Regions from separate parts of the Paenibacillus sp. Y280 genome, predicted to be linked through region 2. Evidence: riboswitches for the same ligand, from Rfam matches in the RefSeq annotation. Region 2 holds a riboswitch; the other holds the start of a gene.
What was found. A riboswitch is a leader RNA that binds a small molecule or an ion and turns the genes downstream of it on or off. The one in region 2 is predicted to bind thiamine pyrophosphate.
Positions count from the first base shown of each region.

Region 1 (7,807 bases), on a different contig from region 2:
CCGAGGAGAAGAAGCTGGAGGAGAAGCTTAAGAGGCTGAAACCGGGCATTCCTTGGTCTGTCAAAAATGAAGCAAGAATGCATCTCATTGGTCAGGCGCCGCCTTACTCCTCTTCTGTTGATGCCATCTCCAAGTTTCCGGAGACGGCTACCGCGCTTGGCCTCACGCTGGATCGTGATCATCAAGTTGTGCTGACCGCCCCGTGCGGAATAGACGATGTCATCCAGATGCGAGTCAAGCCTACTCCTTTTTTTGCTAGCTCGGAGGAGAAAATGAAGCAGTACAAGTCCCGTATCGCGAACAAAAACTGGCAAAAGACATGGCCGAGGGTAACGATTGCCGAACCGGAGCGGTTTCATTCATTCGAATAGTCCGTACACAAAAAAAAGCTAACGGCTGCCCGTAAGCTTTTTTTTGTTCTCCGATCAATCTGAGGTCAGCAATATCTCCCGCGCTGCCGGGTCCCAGCTTACGGCTAATCCAAGCTCCGATGCCAATGCTCGTACCTGAACATAGCCCGTTCCTTCGGACAAAATGGATTCGAGCTCTTTGCCATTTACAGCCACATGTGTCCCTGTCCAACTAATCTTCGCACCTAACGCTTCGCCAAGCACCCTTGCAGGTACCCAAGTTACGCCATTAAGCAAGCAGCCATCGGCTATAACCTTCCCCTTGTATTCAACAGCAACATGCTCTGCATCCTTGAGCTGATCCGGTTTTGCCATCTGCTGAACGCTTAAAGCATCATATTTTTTCAAATTATACTGTATAATAATAGCTTTTAATTTAGCTGGATATGCGGGATCCGTTGCGTAGCCGCATGCATACAGCATATCTGCTTGCTGCTCAGGCGTTACAGCACGGCGAACGCGCTCATATCGCGGCGCTGCAAGCAGCAAATCCAAATCCTTATAAAAGTCATATACGCTGTCGTAGGCTCGAAATGCGGCTTTTGTTTTTATGCTGCGCCCATCCATAACCTCCCAAGTTCCTTTTACGACCGCTTTGCCATGCCAATAAGCATTCGTCTGGCCGCTGCCAACCTTAATCCCCCCTAAATTATTCCAAGAATGAATGACTCCTCCTGTTTCGAGGAGATTTTGCGCTAACCGCACGGATGGAAACATCGGCGATCCTTCTCTCCTTACCCGTATGACAGTCGGCGCCAATGTCGCGATAAATTGTTCCTTTGTTAGCTTTGCCATCGTTTGGCTCCCTTCTGCAGCCCTATGTGGCCTGTCTTATTACCCTATCCTTATTTGTATGCTGCGGGAGCGACACTCGCAATGGACAAAGCGGTACGATTGCCGCAAACAAAAGCAAAGGCTGCCCTGTAGAATCATTCATTCTACATGGCAGCCTTCATTTAAGCAATTAGAGTCCATAAAAACGCCGCGTGTTCGCCAGCAAGATTGCCGAAGCCTGCTGAGCGGGCATCCGTTTAATATCTGCTATATGTCTCGCCGCATCGGCAGCCATGGCAGGGCGCGTCGGCTTGCCTGCATACGGCCCCTCGAATGGCCACGGTCCATCCGTCTCGACCATCAACTGCTCGATTGGATATTGCGCGACAAGTCGCTGAATCTCCTCCTCGTAAGCAACATCCGGCGTTATCGAAACTATATAGCCGCTGTCTGCCATGCGGCGAATAACATCCTCGCTGCCCTTGAACCAGTGAAAGTGCGCCCTGAGAACGCCATGCCTCTCCAATATGTCGCAAGCTTTGCCTGCATCCTCATATACTGCATGCAGCACAATCGGGCGATCGAGCTCACCGGCAAGTGCTGCGAAATGCTCAAGCAGCTCCAAATACGGCTTTTCGTCAAATGGCATTCCCGCTTGTGATGCTTCTAAACGCGTATAATACGGCAGTCCGACCTCTCCGATCGCAAACCGCTCTCCCGCTGCATGACGCAAGCGAATCCATGCGAACAGCTCGTCCAGCTCCGCTTCGGCTGGAAGCGGCTGCTCCGGATGAAAGCCATAAGCCGGATGAACCCGTCCGGCATGGCGCAAAGCGATTTCGCGGTTCAAGGCCGAGGATTGCAGATGCATGGAGACCGCAACCACCGCCTCAACGCCTTCAGCGAAGGCAGCAGCCAGCAGCGCCTCCCGCTCCTCCTCCGCATACAAATCCACGTGAAGATGTGCATCCATACATAAGCCAGCTGATGAAGCAGCCTTCAAGTCCGATTGCATTTCAAGGTGATCTGCCCTTAATGTTCTTGCCATCGTTAGCTCCCTTCCTTCGCGCCGACCTTAAGCAGCTCATAAATCTGCTGCTTCAATGTATTAAACCGTGGATCTGTCCATAAAGCCTCATGGCGCGGACGCTCGAACGGGATCTGGAATTCCTCTAGCACCACAGCAGGTGAAGCGGACAGCACGATAATCCGGTCTGACAGATACAAAGCTTCCTCGATGCTATGCGTAACGAGCAGCACCGATCTGCGATTTTGCTCCCAGATCGACATGAGCCACTGCTGCATTTGCTGACGCGTCAAGGCGTCCAATGCGCCAAACGGCTCATCCAGCAGCATCAGGCGCCGCGGCGCAAGCAAAGCCCGAAGGAAGGAAATGCGCTGCTGCATGCCGCCGGATAGGACATGGGGATAGGAATCCGCATATTCATGTAGATCGATTCGCTCAAGCCACTCTCTCGTTTTCTCCTTCGCGGTCTTGCGATCAACGCCAGAGATCGCAAGCGACAGCTCGATATTGCCCGCAACGGTTTGCCACGGCAGCAGCGATGATTGCTGCGGCATATAAGAGATATGTCCGCGTTCGCCTGTCGTCTGCTTGCCGTCGATCCAGATCTCGCCTTCCGATGGCCGCTCTAAGCCGCCAATGACTTGAAACAAGGTTGTTTTCCCGCTGCCTGAGGGCCCTACAATGGACACGAATTCTCCATCAGCAACGGAGAATGATAAGCCAGCCAGCACCTCTTTGCTGGAGGAGCCTCGGCCAAATTGCTTCCGAATGTTCTGCACCTGCAGTGTAGCGTGTAGATTCTCGCCTTTATTGCTCATTCGCTACCTCACCTCTTTCTTAGGGCGCCAACGAATGACAAGACGCTCCGCTAAGGTGATCAGCCCAAATAACGTCAAGCTGATTGCAACGATAATAATGACTGCCGCAAACACGCGATCAGGCATAAACCCTTTGAACGAAATGATCATGAATGCGCCGAGACCTTTGTTCGTGCCTATCCATTCGGCCACAACTGCGCTTAGCACGCTGTAGGAGGCCGCGATTTTTAATCCGGAAAATAAATGGACGATCGCATGCGGAAGCTCCAATCGCCAAAACAGCTGCCATTTGCGAATGCCGATCATCTGCAAATAATTGCGAAGCTGCGCATCGGTATTCATTAATCCGCTCAGCATCGCAACCGTTATCGGGAAGAAGCACACCATGATGACAAGCAGCACCTTTGGCAGCATTCCATAGCCTAGCAGCATCGTCAGAATGGGGGCAATCGCAATAATGGGTACGTTTTGCGACAAGACAAGCAAGGGATACACCGCCGTACGTACGCCGGGAATTAAATGCAGCAAAGCGGCGAGCACGAAGCCCACCGCCGATCCTCCCACAAAGCCAAGCAGCATGATTCGCACTGTCGCTCCCGTATGTTCCATAAGCCTCGGCCATATTTCTATCGCTTCCTTTACGATTGAAATCGGCGACGGAATGAGCCATTCTTGAAATAATCCAAGCGAGGCTGCCGCCTGCCAGCAAACCAGCAGCGTGATAAGCACTGCGGCTGGAGGCCATATTTGGGGCCAGAGCGTTCTCTTATTGCCCATCTGGATATTTCTCAAGCAGCCTGCCCATCGAAGCGCCGCTTGCCGGATTGTAGTAAATTTTGATTTGTGAAATTACAGACGGGCAGCCCATCTCCGTCATCGCTTCGCTCATCGACTGCACGACGCTCAGCAGATGGCTAAGCTCGCCCTCCATCGTCGTTTCAAGCGGTGCTACGCGGTAAGGGACACCCGCTGCTTTGATGATCTCGATTGCTCGATCCACGTAAGGAATGACGCTCTCGCCGCCCGGCGTTGTCGGCAGTATTTGAATGCTTACCAATGCGTTTGCCATCAGAATTCCTTCTTTCTCATCGTTGTTGGCGAGAGGCGGCAGATGCTGCCGCCTCTCTAGATTTTCTTAAAATGCTTATTCCGGCAAAAATTCGTTCGTAAAGGCTTTGTCCGCTTCAAGCTCTTTCTCAAGCAGCTTGTGATCAAACATCCAGCTCGCGTAATTTTCCCATACGCTAAGCTTTTGCTCGCCCCAACGCGGCGCATCATCCTGATATTTCGGACTTAGCCACTTTTGGCTTGCGCGCACAAGCTCCGCGTTCAAATCAGGCTCGGCTTTAATCAAAATCTCTGCCGCGTCCTCCGGATTGTCAATTGCGTATTGGTAGCCTTTTGCTGCGGCAGCCGTGAACGCTTTGACCACCTCCGGCTTATCTTTAATCATCGTCTCGTTCGTCGCAAGAACTGGCGTATAATAATCCAGTTTGTCGCTGTAATCGGTCAAATAAACCATGTTGATCTTCTCGCCGCGAAGCTCCGCTTCCACGCCTGTCCATGCATAATAAATCCATGCAAAATCAATATCTTTCTTAACTGCCGTGAAGAAGTCGCTGTCGCCGATGCTGATCAGGTTTACTTTGCTGACATCCGCACCCTTCTCCTGCATAATGGATTGAATGACCGCTTCCTCGACAGGAGCGCCCCAGCCGCCGTAGGTTTTGCCTTCGAACTTCTCCGGCGAATCGATCCCCTTAGCAAGCGGAGATGCGAAGCCTGAGGTGTTATGCTGAATAACCGCTGCGATCGACACGAGCGGCACGCCCGCAATCCGCGCCATCGTGATCGACTCTTGATAGCTTACGCCGAACTGTACGCTGCCCGTCGCTACCATTTGATCAGCGCCGCTTTGGCCCGGCTGAATAATTTCAACATCAAGCCCCTGCTCTTTAAAAAAGCCTTTATCTCTAGCAACATAAAGCCCGGTATGATTCGTATTCGGCGTCCAGTCCAGTACGACCTGCACCTTCTCAAGCGGCTTGTCCGCTGCTCCCTCTTGCTCTTGCGGCTCCTTGCTCGCTTCCGGCGCGCTGTTGTTAGTGCCGCAGCCTGCAAGCGCCATGACGAACACAAGCATTGCAGCTACGATCCTCCACGACTGTTGCCCTTTTTTCTTCTGATTCATGATGTGTTAGTTCCCCTCTCACTGCTTCTATTTGTATAAGATGACGAGCCCGTATCCGTATCCGGTACAGCAGCACATACAAAAAAGCGTCCCCCTAATCCGGAGGACGCCATATAAATCGGCTGTGCAGCTGCTTGCAGCAAAACTTGATCGCTGTGATCGAGCTTGCTGAATAAACAGTGCTTCTGTCCCTACGCTGGCATTATCCAGATCAGGTTTAACGGGTCGGAATTGTACAGATAATTCCCTCTCAGCCGGCCTAACCAGCTCCCCGGAACATATTCGGTTCGTCAACACTACCAATTGTATAGCAAAACCCGATCATTATGCTAGTATTTTTTTGAAAATGATTATCATCAAGCCTGTTTGCCCTTTGACTCCCTGCATATGTCGACGATATACATCGGCTCGACGCTCCTAAGCGCATGAAGCGGGATCCGCTCACTCGGCTTCCATGACAGACTTAGCTCCTCGCCGCTATCCGGGGAGCCAATAGACTGTACGCCTGTGACTAATGACGTATCCGCTCCTAATGCGGAAACATCCTCTTCCTCTGCAATGTCTTCTGCTTCCTCGGCAGCCTGCGCCTCTGCTGCGGAAGCAACTCTGCCGAACACGAGCAGATAAGCGGCCGTAAGCTCATCCGCTATCGCTTCATTCGTCAATTGTCCAAGCAGCCTGATATAGCCAAGCTGCTCCTGCGGTTTATGCTCTGCGAGCGTCGCCTTCACGTATGCAAAGCCTGACTGGGCATACAGCTGCTTCACCTGCTGGAGCGTATACTGGATCGCCGCTTGTCGCTGCGCGAATACATTTGAAGGATCTAAGTATTGCCGGATATTTTCAAAATAATATCGATTCGCGAAGCCGCCGATGATCCAGCCTCCGGGCCGCAGCAGGCTGACTAATCGCTTCATCGACTGCGGCATGCCGTAAGCATGAGCATCTCCGATCAGGATGCCGTCCAGTCCTTCGGAAGGCAGCGCCCAATCCTTCGGCTCGTTCGAGCGGAACACCGTTATTCCTGATGCCTCGGCAACACTCGCCGCAAGCTCGCTCCGCTCGACACCGTACCATTTGGCTGCTGGAAAATGATTTTTTAGATGATGGATTGTCGCCCCGCAGCCGCAGCCAATTTCCATAATGGAGCTATTTTCGCGCTTGTATTCATAGGATTCTCGTTGTATAACCGTACTAAAATCCATTCTGATTTGCGTCGCACCATCTGGATCAAAGCCCCATTTCGCCCTAAACACGTTCGCATTGCCCCTGTAGGCTTGCAGCAACAGCTCCGGCTCGGAGCTAAAGGGAGCGCTGCCGTCGTTATGGTGAATAAATGTATCTCCGCACAGCAGAAGCTTGTAGCCTGCAAGCCGCAGTCTCAAGCAATAATCGTCATCCGCCAAGCTGCCCATGCCGAAGCTCTCGTCAAACGTTCCGACCCGCTCATACGCCTCCCGCCGCATAAGCAGGCAGAAGCCAGCCAGCTTCACGCGCTCCTCCCACTTCGTTTTGTCGGGAAACGCATGCAGCGCGGAAGCGAACAGCTCCATTTCCTCTATCGTCTTATATGCGGTCGGAATAGTCGACCAGTAGGATGCCGAATTCGTTGCGGGGCCAACCGCTCCAATCCGTTCATCGCTTAGCAAGCAGCGCTTTAATCCTTCAAGCCAGCCTGGCGTTGCGATCGTATCGTTATGAAGCAGCATGAGAAGCTCGCCCGAAGCGGCGGCAAGCCCCAGATTGCAGCCCTTGGCAAAACCTGCATTGAAACCGTTGTCGATTACGATGAGGTCGCTTTCGTTTTTTGCCCATTCCACCGTATTATCCATCGATCCATTATCTACAATAATCAGCTCATAGCAGCCACGCTGCGTATGCCGCCGAATGCTCTCCACGCATTGCTTCGTGTAATCAAGCTTATTGCAGGCAATAAGAATAATGCTTGTCATGCACCTATTGGCATCGCTCACGCGTATCCCCCTCAAGCAAGCGTAAACGGCTTACGCAGTCCTTCGGCGGCAAAAGCTCGTTCCGCGATGAAATATAAGCAGCTCATCTATGCTCATATTTCAAGCTGTACCCATAAAATATGTCGGCGCAGCCTTTTCGGTGAGGAGTAGAAGTGCCTAACAACTAACCGATGCTATGCCGCTGTTTTATACTTCTTTCGTATGCCTACGATAAGCATAAGCAGCGGCAGTATAATTTGAAATAGCGGAGCGACCTTCAGCGTAATGTCGAGACCGACCCAAATATGTACCGTGTTATTTCTCTCCACAAACGACGCTGCATAGATAAGCAGCCCGATCGGCATGACGCAATACCGATAGGCGATGCCTGTTACCGCGTTAAACGTAAATACCGATGCCATGTAGAGCGCCGTCATTTTCACATAGAGCCCGATAAACAAAAGCAGCGTTACAATAACATCCAACCTCTCCAGAAAATTAGCCAGCGTGATCAATTGCACGACCTCAAGCAGCGGCAGCGCGGTAAGTGAAGCGATCTCCGGCCCAAGCACGCAAAGCGTGAGCGCATTCATGAGAATAAGAAAAGCCGATACCCCGATGTAAGCCCAATAAGA
Region 1 covers NZ_JBXCIW010000002.1:304,678-312,484, forward strand. Annotated here, with positions in the region: gene AC1TPC_RS04170 (nucleotidyltransferase family protein) at 1-371, shown strand, start outside; gene AC1TPC_RS04175 (glucosaminidase domain-containing protein) at 426-1,205, opposite strand; gene AC1TPC_RS04180 (TatD family hydrolase) at 1,375-2,199, opposite strand; gene AC1TPC_RS04185 (ABC transporter ATP-binding protein) at 2,235-3,029, opposite strand; gene AC1TPC_RS04190 (ABC transporter permease) at 3,033-3,806, opposite strand; gene AC1TPC_RS04195 (thiamine-binding protein) at 3,796-4,098, opposite strand; gene AC1TPC_RS04200 (ABC transporter substrate-binding protein) at 4,174-5,220, opposite strand; TPP riboswitch at 5,392-5,504, opposite strand; gene AC1TPC_RS04205 (glycosyltransferase) at 5,577-7,193, opposite strand; gene AC1TPC_RS04210 (GerAB/ArcD/ProY family transporter) at 7,367-7,807, opposite strand, start outside.
Region 1: linked by a shared signal. The riboswitch ahead of AC1TPC_RS04200 (ABC transporter substrate-binding protein) and the one ahead of thiC (phosphomethylpyrimidine synthase ThiC) in region 2 are both predicted to bind thiamine pyrophosphate.

Region 2 (7,807 bases):
TCAATAATGACGGGGACGCTTGACTGCTCGGCAATAAGACCCAAATTGTAAGGATTGAGCAGCCCTAGTCCGGTTCCTATTGGAGAGCCGCCAGGCATAATTGCCGAAGCTCCTGCCTGTTCCAGCCTTCGGCATAGAATAGGATCATCTGAGGTGTAAGGCAGTACGATAAAGCCTTCGCTTGCAAGCTGCTCCGTAGCTCGCAGCGTTTCTACCGGATCAGGCAGCAGCGTGCGGTGGTCGCCGCTGATTTCTACCTTGATCCAATTTCCAAGACCGGCCTCACGTGCCAATCTCGCAATCCGTACAGCCTCCTCTGCCGTTCTTGCACCCGATGTATTTGGCAAATATTTAAGCGCCCTGTCCTCGAAGTGCTGCAGCACCGAATCATCCTCTACGCTCTCAAGATTGACCCGTCTTACTGCGAATGTAATGACTTCCGAGCCCGACGCTTCAAGCGCCTGCTGAAGCACAGCGGGACTAGGAAACCGCCCCGTTCCGAACAGAAAGCGCGACCGCAGCGTATAACCGCCAATAACTAGCGGATCATTCTCAATCCATTCACCCAACTTTGGCTCACCCCCCTCCGATAAAGTGTACAAGCTCTATAGAAGCGCCGCCTTGCAGCTCGGTTTCTGCCCAGAGCGCGCGTTGTACGATCACACCATTCAGCTCTATGACAAGCTTCTTGTTTTGCTGTCCCAGCTCAGCTACCAGCTCCTCGACCGTTTTGGCGCTCGTCTGCTCCTTGCGTCCATTGATGATCAACGTCTTTTGCGCAAAATTATGTTCAGAAGCCAGCTCACAGCCAGCCGCATCCAGTCTCTCCAAGAAGGCGCGGCATACGCTTGCCGGATCTGTATGGCCTACGATAGCGGAGACGGCACATATCCGCTTTGCTCCAGCAGCGAGCACGATATCCACATTGCCTAACGTAATGCCGCCAATCGCAACAAATGGAATCGTGATGTGCCGAGCTGCTTCTGTTACATAGCTAGTGGTGACAGCGGCGCGGCCTGGCTTCGTATCGGTTGGAAACACAGGTCCCACGCCAATATAATCAGCTCCGCTTTGCTCGGCCGCCAATGCCTGCTGCAGGCTATGCGTCGAAATGCCGATGATCCGATTCGGTCCGAGCAATGCTCTCGCCTCCGCAATAGGCATATCCTCTTGCCCTAGATGGACGCCGTCAGCATCCGTTTCCAGAACGATATCCGGGTAATCGTTGATAATGAAAGGAACATTATATTTTCGCGTTAATTGACGCAGCGCCTTGGCTTGCTCCAGCACTTCTTCCCTTGTTCCCGTCTTATTGCGAAGCTGTATGATCTGCGCCCCGCCAATCAATGCCTGCTCCATGACATCTGCGACGGATTTTCCGGGATGATTGCTTTCCGCCGTAATGGCGTATAGCCGAAAATCGCGCCATTTTGGTCTACTCATTAATCATGCACGCCTCTCTATCGTCAGAATCATTTCTTTTTATATCAAATAAGCTTTGCAAAGCCTAATGGCATGCTCAGCATCCGCCGTTCCTTGCACGAGCACCCGTCCATCCGGAAAGAGAATGAGCTGCTCGCCGCATGGGAGCACTGCCTTTACTAAATAGCGATTAACCGTCAGCTTACAGCCCTGCACCCCTAACGACTTCTCTAATGCAGCCAGTTGGAGCGGCTTGCCTAACGTCACCTGTACCGTGTCTCTCCCGCATAGCACGGTAGAGCTGATGACAACCTCATCTTGTATGTCCTTTTCCAACATTGGCTTAGCAGCCCTTGCCGACCCTTCTTCATTGCCGCAATATGGACAGCAGGCGCTTCCGGCTGGCAGCAGCGATTCCCGGAGCCGGAACGACCATAAATCGACGCTTAGCCAGGTTTGGCGTATGGCTCCTTGATTGCCCGTGAGCCATTTGATCGCTTCGGCCGCTTGCAAAGAAGCTACAAATTCTACGGCTGGCGCCAGCACGCCAACCGTATCGCAGGTATCTGCCTCATTTTCCGAATCCTCGGCGCCAATCAAGCAGCGCAAGCATGAGGTTGCACCCGGAATGAGCGTTGCCTGCATTCCTTGCGCTCCTGCTACGCCGCCATATACAAATGGAATGCGCTGCTTGAAGCATAGTTCGCTAAGCAGAAGCCTTGTCGCAGCATTGTCTGTTCCATCAAGCACAAGATGGACGCCGCTTGCCAGCACAGCTGCTTTCGCTGCGTTCACATCCGCCACAGTGGCAACGAGGCTCACGCTGCTGTTGATTTGCCGCAGCTTATTGGCTGCGGCAACTGCCTTGGGCATAACCGCAAGAGCGTCCGCTTCATCGAACAGCATTTGCCGCTGCAGATTGCTGGGCTCGACGAAATCCCGATCGACCAGTCTAACCTCGCCTACCCCCGCCCGAACCATATGCTGCGCAAGCGACGCGCCAAGCGCGCCGACGCCGACAATGAGAACCGACGACTTGGCCAGCTTGCGCTGACCATCCTCGCCGATTGCCGCAAATCTGGTTTGCCTCGAATATCGGTCGAAAAAAACCGGCTCGGTACCATTAGCCATAAATCATGCTCCCTGCCGCCTTGAACGCTTCCGACTTCTCCTTCATTCCCGCTTCAATCGCTTCAGTCGTTTCCATCCCGTTTTGCGCGGCGTACTCCCTAATGTCCTGAGTAATTCTCATGCTGCAAAATTTAGGGCCGCACATCGAACAGAAATGAGCGGATTTGGCCGCATCCGCCGGAAGCGTCTCGTCGTGGTACGCCATCGCGCGCTCGGGGTCAAGCGAGAGATGGAACTGATCACGCCAGCGAAATTCGAACCGCGCCTTGGACAAGGCGTCGTCGCGCAGCTTTGCTCTCGGATGCCCCTTCGCCAGATCGGCTGCGTGAGCCGCGATTTTATACGTAATAACGCCTTCCTTCACATCCTCTTTATTCGGAAGCCCCAGATGCTCCTTCGGCGTTACGTAGCACAGCATGGCTGTACCGAACCAGCCGATCATTGCAGCTCCGATTGCTGACGTAATATGGTCATAACCAGGTGCAATATCGGTCGTTAGCGGGCCAAGCGTATAGAACGGCGCTTCATCGCAAACCTCTATTTGGCGATCCATATTTTCTTTGATCAGATGCATCGGCACATGGCCGGGACCTTCGATCATCACCTGCACGTCATGCTTCCAAGCGATTTTCGTCAGCTCGCCCAGCGTATCCAGCTCGGCAAATTGCGCGGCATCGTTTGCGTCGGCGATCGAGCCTGGTCTAAGCCCATCCCCGAGCGAGAATGACACGTCATAGGCTTTCATAATTTCGCAAATCTCTTCAAAATGCGTATACAGGAAGTTTTCCTTATGGTGTGCGAGGCACCAAGCTGCCATAATCGACCCGCCCCGCGAGACGATGCCTGTAACGCGCTTAGCGGTGAGCGGAATGTAACGCAGCAGCACGCCCGCATGAATCGTAAAATAATCGACGCCCTGCTCCGCTTGCTCGATTAGCGTATCGCGAAATACTTCCCAGCTAAGATCCTCCGCTTTGCCGTTTACTTTCTCCAGCGCTTGATAGATCGGCACCGTTCCAACCGGAACCGGCGAATTGCGGACGATCCATTCCCGCGTCGTATGTATGTTTTTGCCCGTAGACAAATCCATAATCGTATCGGCTCCCCAGCGGGTTGCCCATGTCATCTTCTCCACTTCCTCCTCAATCGAGGAAGCAACCGCGGAATTGCCGATATTCGCATTGATCTTCACGTGAAAATGCCGTCCAATGATCATCGGCTCGCTCTCCGGATGATTGATGTTCGCCGGGATGATGGCGCGCCCTGCTGCGATCTCGCTGCGAACAAACTCTGCGTCCATTCCCTCGCGAATTGCGATATATTCCATCTCCGAAGTAATGATGCCCTTGCGGGCGTAATGCAGCTGCGTAACATTCTGACCGGCTTTCGCACGCAGCGGCTGTCTCACTAGGCCGGGAAACCGCTCTGCCCCCCGCTGTTTTTCCTTATCCTCCGTCAAGAATCCGTTGTCCTCCGGCTTTATTTCACGACCGTCATAATGCTCCACGTCGCCGAGCTCGTGAATCCATTCGCTGCGAAAGGTCGGCAAGCCGCGCCTTACATCTGTTTCTAAGCTCTCATCGGTATAAGGGCCGCTTGCATCGTAGACGCGTATCGGCTCGTTCGGCAGCTCCTCGCCATTTCTGCTTGAGCTTGCCTCCAAAGCAATTTCTCTCATCGGCACGCGGATGCTTTCTTTCGAGCCGGTAACATACACTTTACGGCTGCCCGGAAGGGGCGTTGTCATAATCGCCATAACAAAAAACCTCCTAATGGAATATGTAGAATTCCTCCTGGAGGCATACGCGAGCATATAGGAAAGTTTAACGCACCGCTAACCCACCCACGTATAATCGCTACGTGCACGGCATTCGCTGGAGCGTGAATGAACCGGCTGCACGCTCGCTCAGCGAGACTTGGCGCAGCCCGTTCAACATCAAAAAAACCGCTCCAGCGAGGGAGCGGTCGAAGTGTGTCGTCATGCGCGCAACATCAAACGAAGATTTCCTCCGGCTTGATGCAGCTTTGAAAGTCATTCCTTCCAGCTGGCGTTCCAGCTGGATTCGGCAGAGCTTTCACGCGCAGTTGCATAAACGCACAATCCCACTTTCCTACGCTGGCATAACCCAGATCAGGTTCAAAGGGACCAAAGCATTATGCTTTATCTCAGCCATGACGGCGCCCCTAGTGGATATCCTTGTTAGACTATAACGTTATGCGAAGAAGGGTGTCAACCCTATATTTAACATCCACATGCAAAATTGGACCAACTACATGCCGCTTTCCTTCATCAGCTTCACCCAGCGATCTGCCGTGTGCCGCCATGTGAAGGTCTGCTCGACTCGCTCTCTGCTGCGCTTGCCCAGCTTCTGCCGCAGCTGCTTATCCCGCAGCAGCAGATGCAGCTTTTCCCTCAGCTCCGTTTCAACGCGCGCTTGATTGACTAGATAGCCGGTCTCGCCGCTTCGGATAATCTCCTTCATTCCGCCGGCACGCGTAGCTATGACTGGAACGCCGCAGGACATCGCCTCCACATTGACGAGCCCGAATGCTTCCCTCTGCCCGGATGGAACGACCGCTACATCCGCTACCAGCATCCAGCCCGGCACCTCGGTATGCGGCACATAAGGCACGAACCGAACATGGCCTGGACATTTGCGCCCGAGTCTTTCAAGCATCCGCGCATACGCAGTTTTGCGATGCGAGCCATAAAACGGACTGCCGACGATGACGACAACAAGCTCGGGATGGCTCTTCACAAGCTGCGGGACAATTTTCAGCAAATGGTGTACGCCTTTAAGCGGAATGAGCCTTCCCATAAACAGCACCACTTTTTTACCGGTCAGACCTCTTTTTTTGCGCAAGCTCTCCCTTTTTGCAGCGCCTTCAGCGGAATACTGTGATGGAAAGCGTACCGTATCGACCCCTGGGTAAATGACTCGCATCTTAGATGAGACCTCGGGCACTTTGGACACGACGATTCGCCTAATAAACTCGCTATTCACAATGATTTTATCAGCAGCCTGCAAGCATTGGTGCAGCTTGGCAGGTGAGATATGATTCGGGGAAATAAAAGTGGAGGAATGCAAATAAAGCCAGACTCGTTTGCCTGGATTCATTTGCTTCATGGTCAGCACATATTGCGGACGGTTCTCCACGTCAATGACATGAGGAGAAAACCGCTGCACCGCGCGCCCAACATCATGAATATATCGCTGCTTGCTGCCGGCTGGAAACCGTTCACAAACAACACCTTTAAAATGTCCCTGACGGGGCAGCTTTTTGCTTAATTTTCCATAAATACGCGGCTCTGCATAAGGCATCAGCAATGGGGCGAATTTCTCAACCACCCGCTCAACCGAGCTGCTTCCTTGTGACGGAATTGGAAACGAGCCTGGGGTGACAATCGCTACTTTAATTGGTGCCATCTCTTCGGATGCCTCCTACATGATCTGCTTATTTTGCAGTATCATACGCTCCTAGAAATGTTTTTGACACGGCCCCTACACAGCCTAAAGCTTGAACTTCATTTGGAATAATCCTGCCTTGCGTGCCGCCATGTATATAATAACGACTAAGGGTCCAATAAATACGCCGATTACGCCAACCAGCTTGAAGCCCACATATAAGCTAATGAGCGCGGACAACGCCCCGATTCCGACGGAATCGCTAAGAATTTTCGGCTCCACGATGCGGCGGAACACTGTAATAACGAGGAAGAGCACGATAAGCCCGACACCCACATACATATTGCCGGTAAGCAACAAATAACTTCCCCAAGGGACAAGCACTGAGCCTGTTCCAAGAATCGGCATAATATCAACGATGATGATAAGCAATGCGATCGCCAGCGGATACTTCACATTAAGCACCAGCAAGCCGAGCAACGAAATAATGTATGTAAGAGCACTCAAAATAAACTGCGAGCGCAGAAAGCCGAAAATCGACTTTTTGAGATTGTTAAGCAAATCATTTACTTGCGGCTGCGACTTCTCTTCAAACAATGACAGGACGGTCGCCTTCATCGTATTCAGACTGAAGCTCATCATATATACCGCCACCAAGAAAACGATAAAGAAGATAAACATGCCAGGAATGCTGGAAGCGAACGCAATAACGGAATTAGACAAGGTGCCTACCATTTTGGTCAGCGTGCTCGTTAATCCCATTAGCCAGTTTTCCAGCGTTTCAATCGCATCGGGCGGAAAATTTTGATATAGCGATTGCACCTGCACCATAAGATCGTCAACCATTTCATTCGCATTTTCAAAATAGTTCGGCACTTTTTTGAAGAAAGCGATAAGCTCAGCTACAACTTTGACGCCAAGCAGCGCGATTAAGCCTATGAGAATAATTGTGAACAAGCTGCTTGATATCGTAGCCGCCACTAGCCGATTCATTCGAAACTTATTCATAAACATCTGATTAAGCGGCTCTAGAAAAATAGCTACAACAAGCGCGAGCAAGAACGGCGCTCCAACTGTAAAAAACAAGTAGAGCAGCAGCAATCCTAACCCGATAAATATGATTGTCTTGATCGACAACAGCTTCTCCTCCTCTCTCTTATTCTATATGCGTATTAATTCTCTATTAAGCCTAGCCTGAATAAATGGCTCTCCTGCACGCTAGTCGATTACCGCGCCGCGCTCATGGAAATCAACAGCCTTATAGTACATATCCTTAACGAGTAAATTCGGTCCGCAGCATGCTGCAGCGGGACAATGGCAATTTACGCTTTGAGCAAGTGAATGACCGAGCCATTTATCGAATAAATCCTCCAGCTTCGAGGTGCCAATGTTGCCAAAAGCAGGAACGTCGGAGAAATCTGTTACGAATACATCGCCTGAAAACAAATTGACGTTTAACCGATTGCGGCCGTCCGGATCGTTGCGAATCGTCACATTCGGCTCTTCCGTTAATCTTCTCAGCAGCTTGCGCTCGAGAGGGTTGTCGCTGCATTGGTAGAATGGCAGCGTTCCGAACAGCATCCAGATCGATTTGTCTCTCGCCTTCAGCAGCCTATCGATAGCCTCCAGCATTTGCCCGCGAGTAAGCACCGGCAAATCCTTCGCGAAGGAGCTTGGATACATCGGATGAACCTCATGCCGCTGACAGCCCATTTCCACGATCAGCTTATGGATTTCGTCGATTTTGTCATATGTTCTGTAATTGATCATCGATTCCGCAGAAACGAGTACGCCGGTCTCGCTGAGACGACGCGTATTGTCGATCATTCTTGCGTAAAGCTTGGTTG
Region 2 covers NZ_JBXCIW010000013.1:30,669-38,475, reverse strand. Annotated here, with positions in the region: gene AC1TPC_RS17275 (thiazole synthase) at 1-569, opposite strand, end outside; gene thiE (thiamine phosphate synthase) at 577-1,443, opposite strand; gene AC1TPC_RS17265 (ThiF family adenylyltransferase) at 1,483-2,553, opposite strand; gene thiC (phosphomethylpyrimidine synthase ThiC) at 2,546-4,309, opposite strand; TPP riboswitch at 4,645-4,749, opposite strand; gene AC1TPC_RS17255 (glycosyltransferase family 4 protein) at 4,824-5,981, opposite strand; gene ytvI (sporulation integral membrane protein YtvI) at 6,066-7,097, opposite strand; gene yfkAB (radical SAM/CxCxxxxC motif protein YfkAB) at 7,179-7,807, opposite strand, start outside.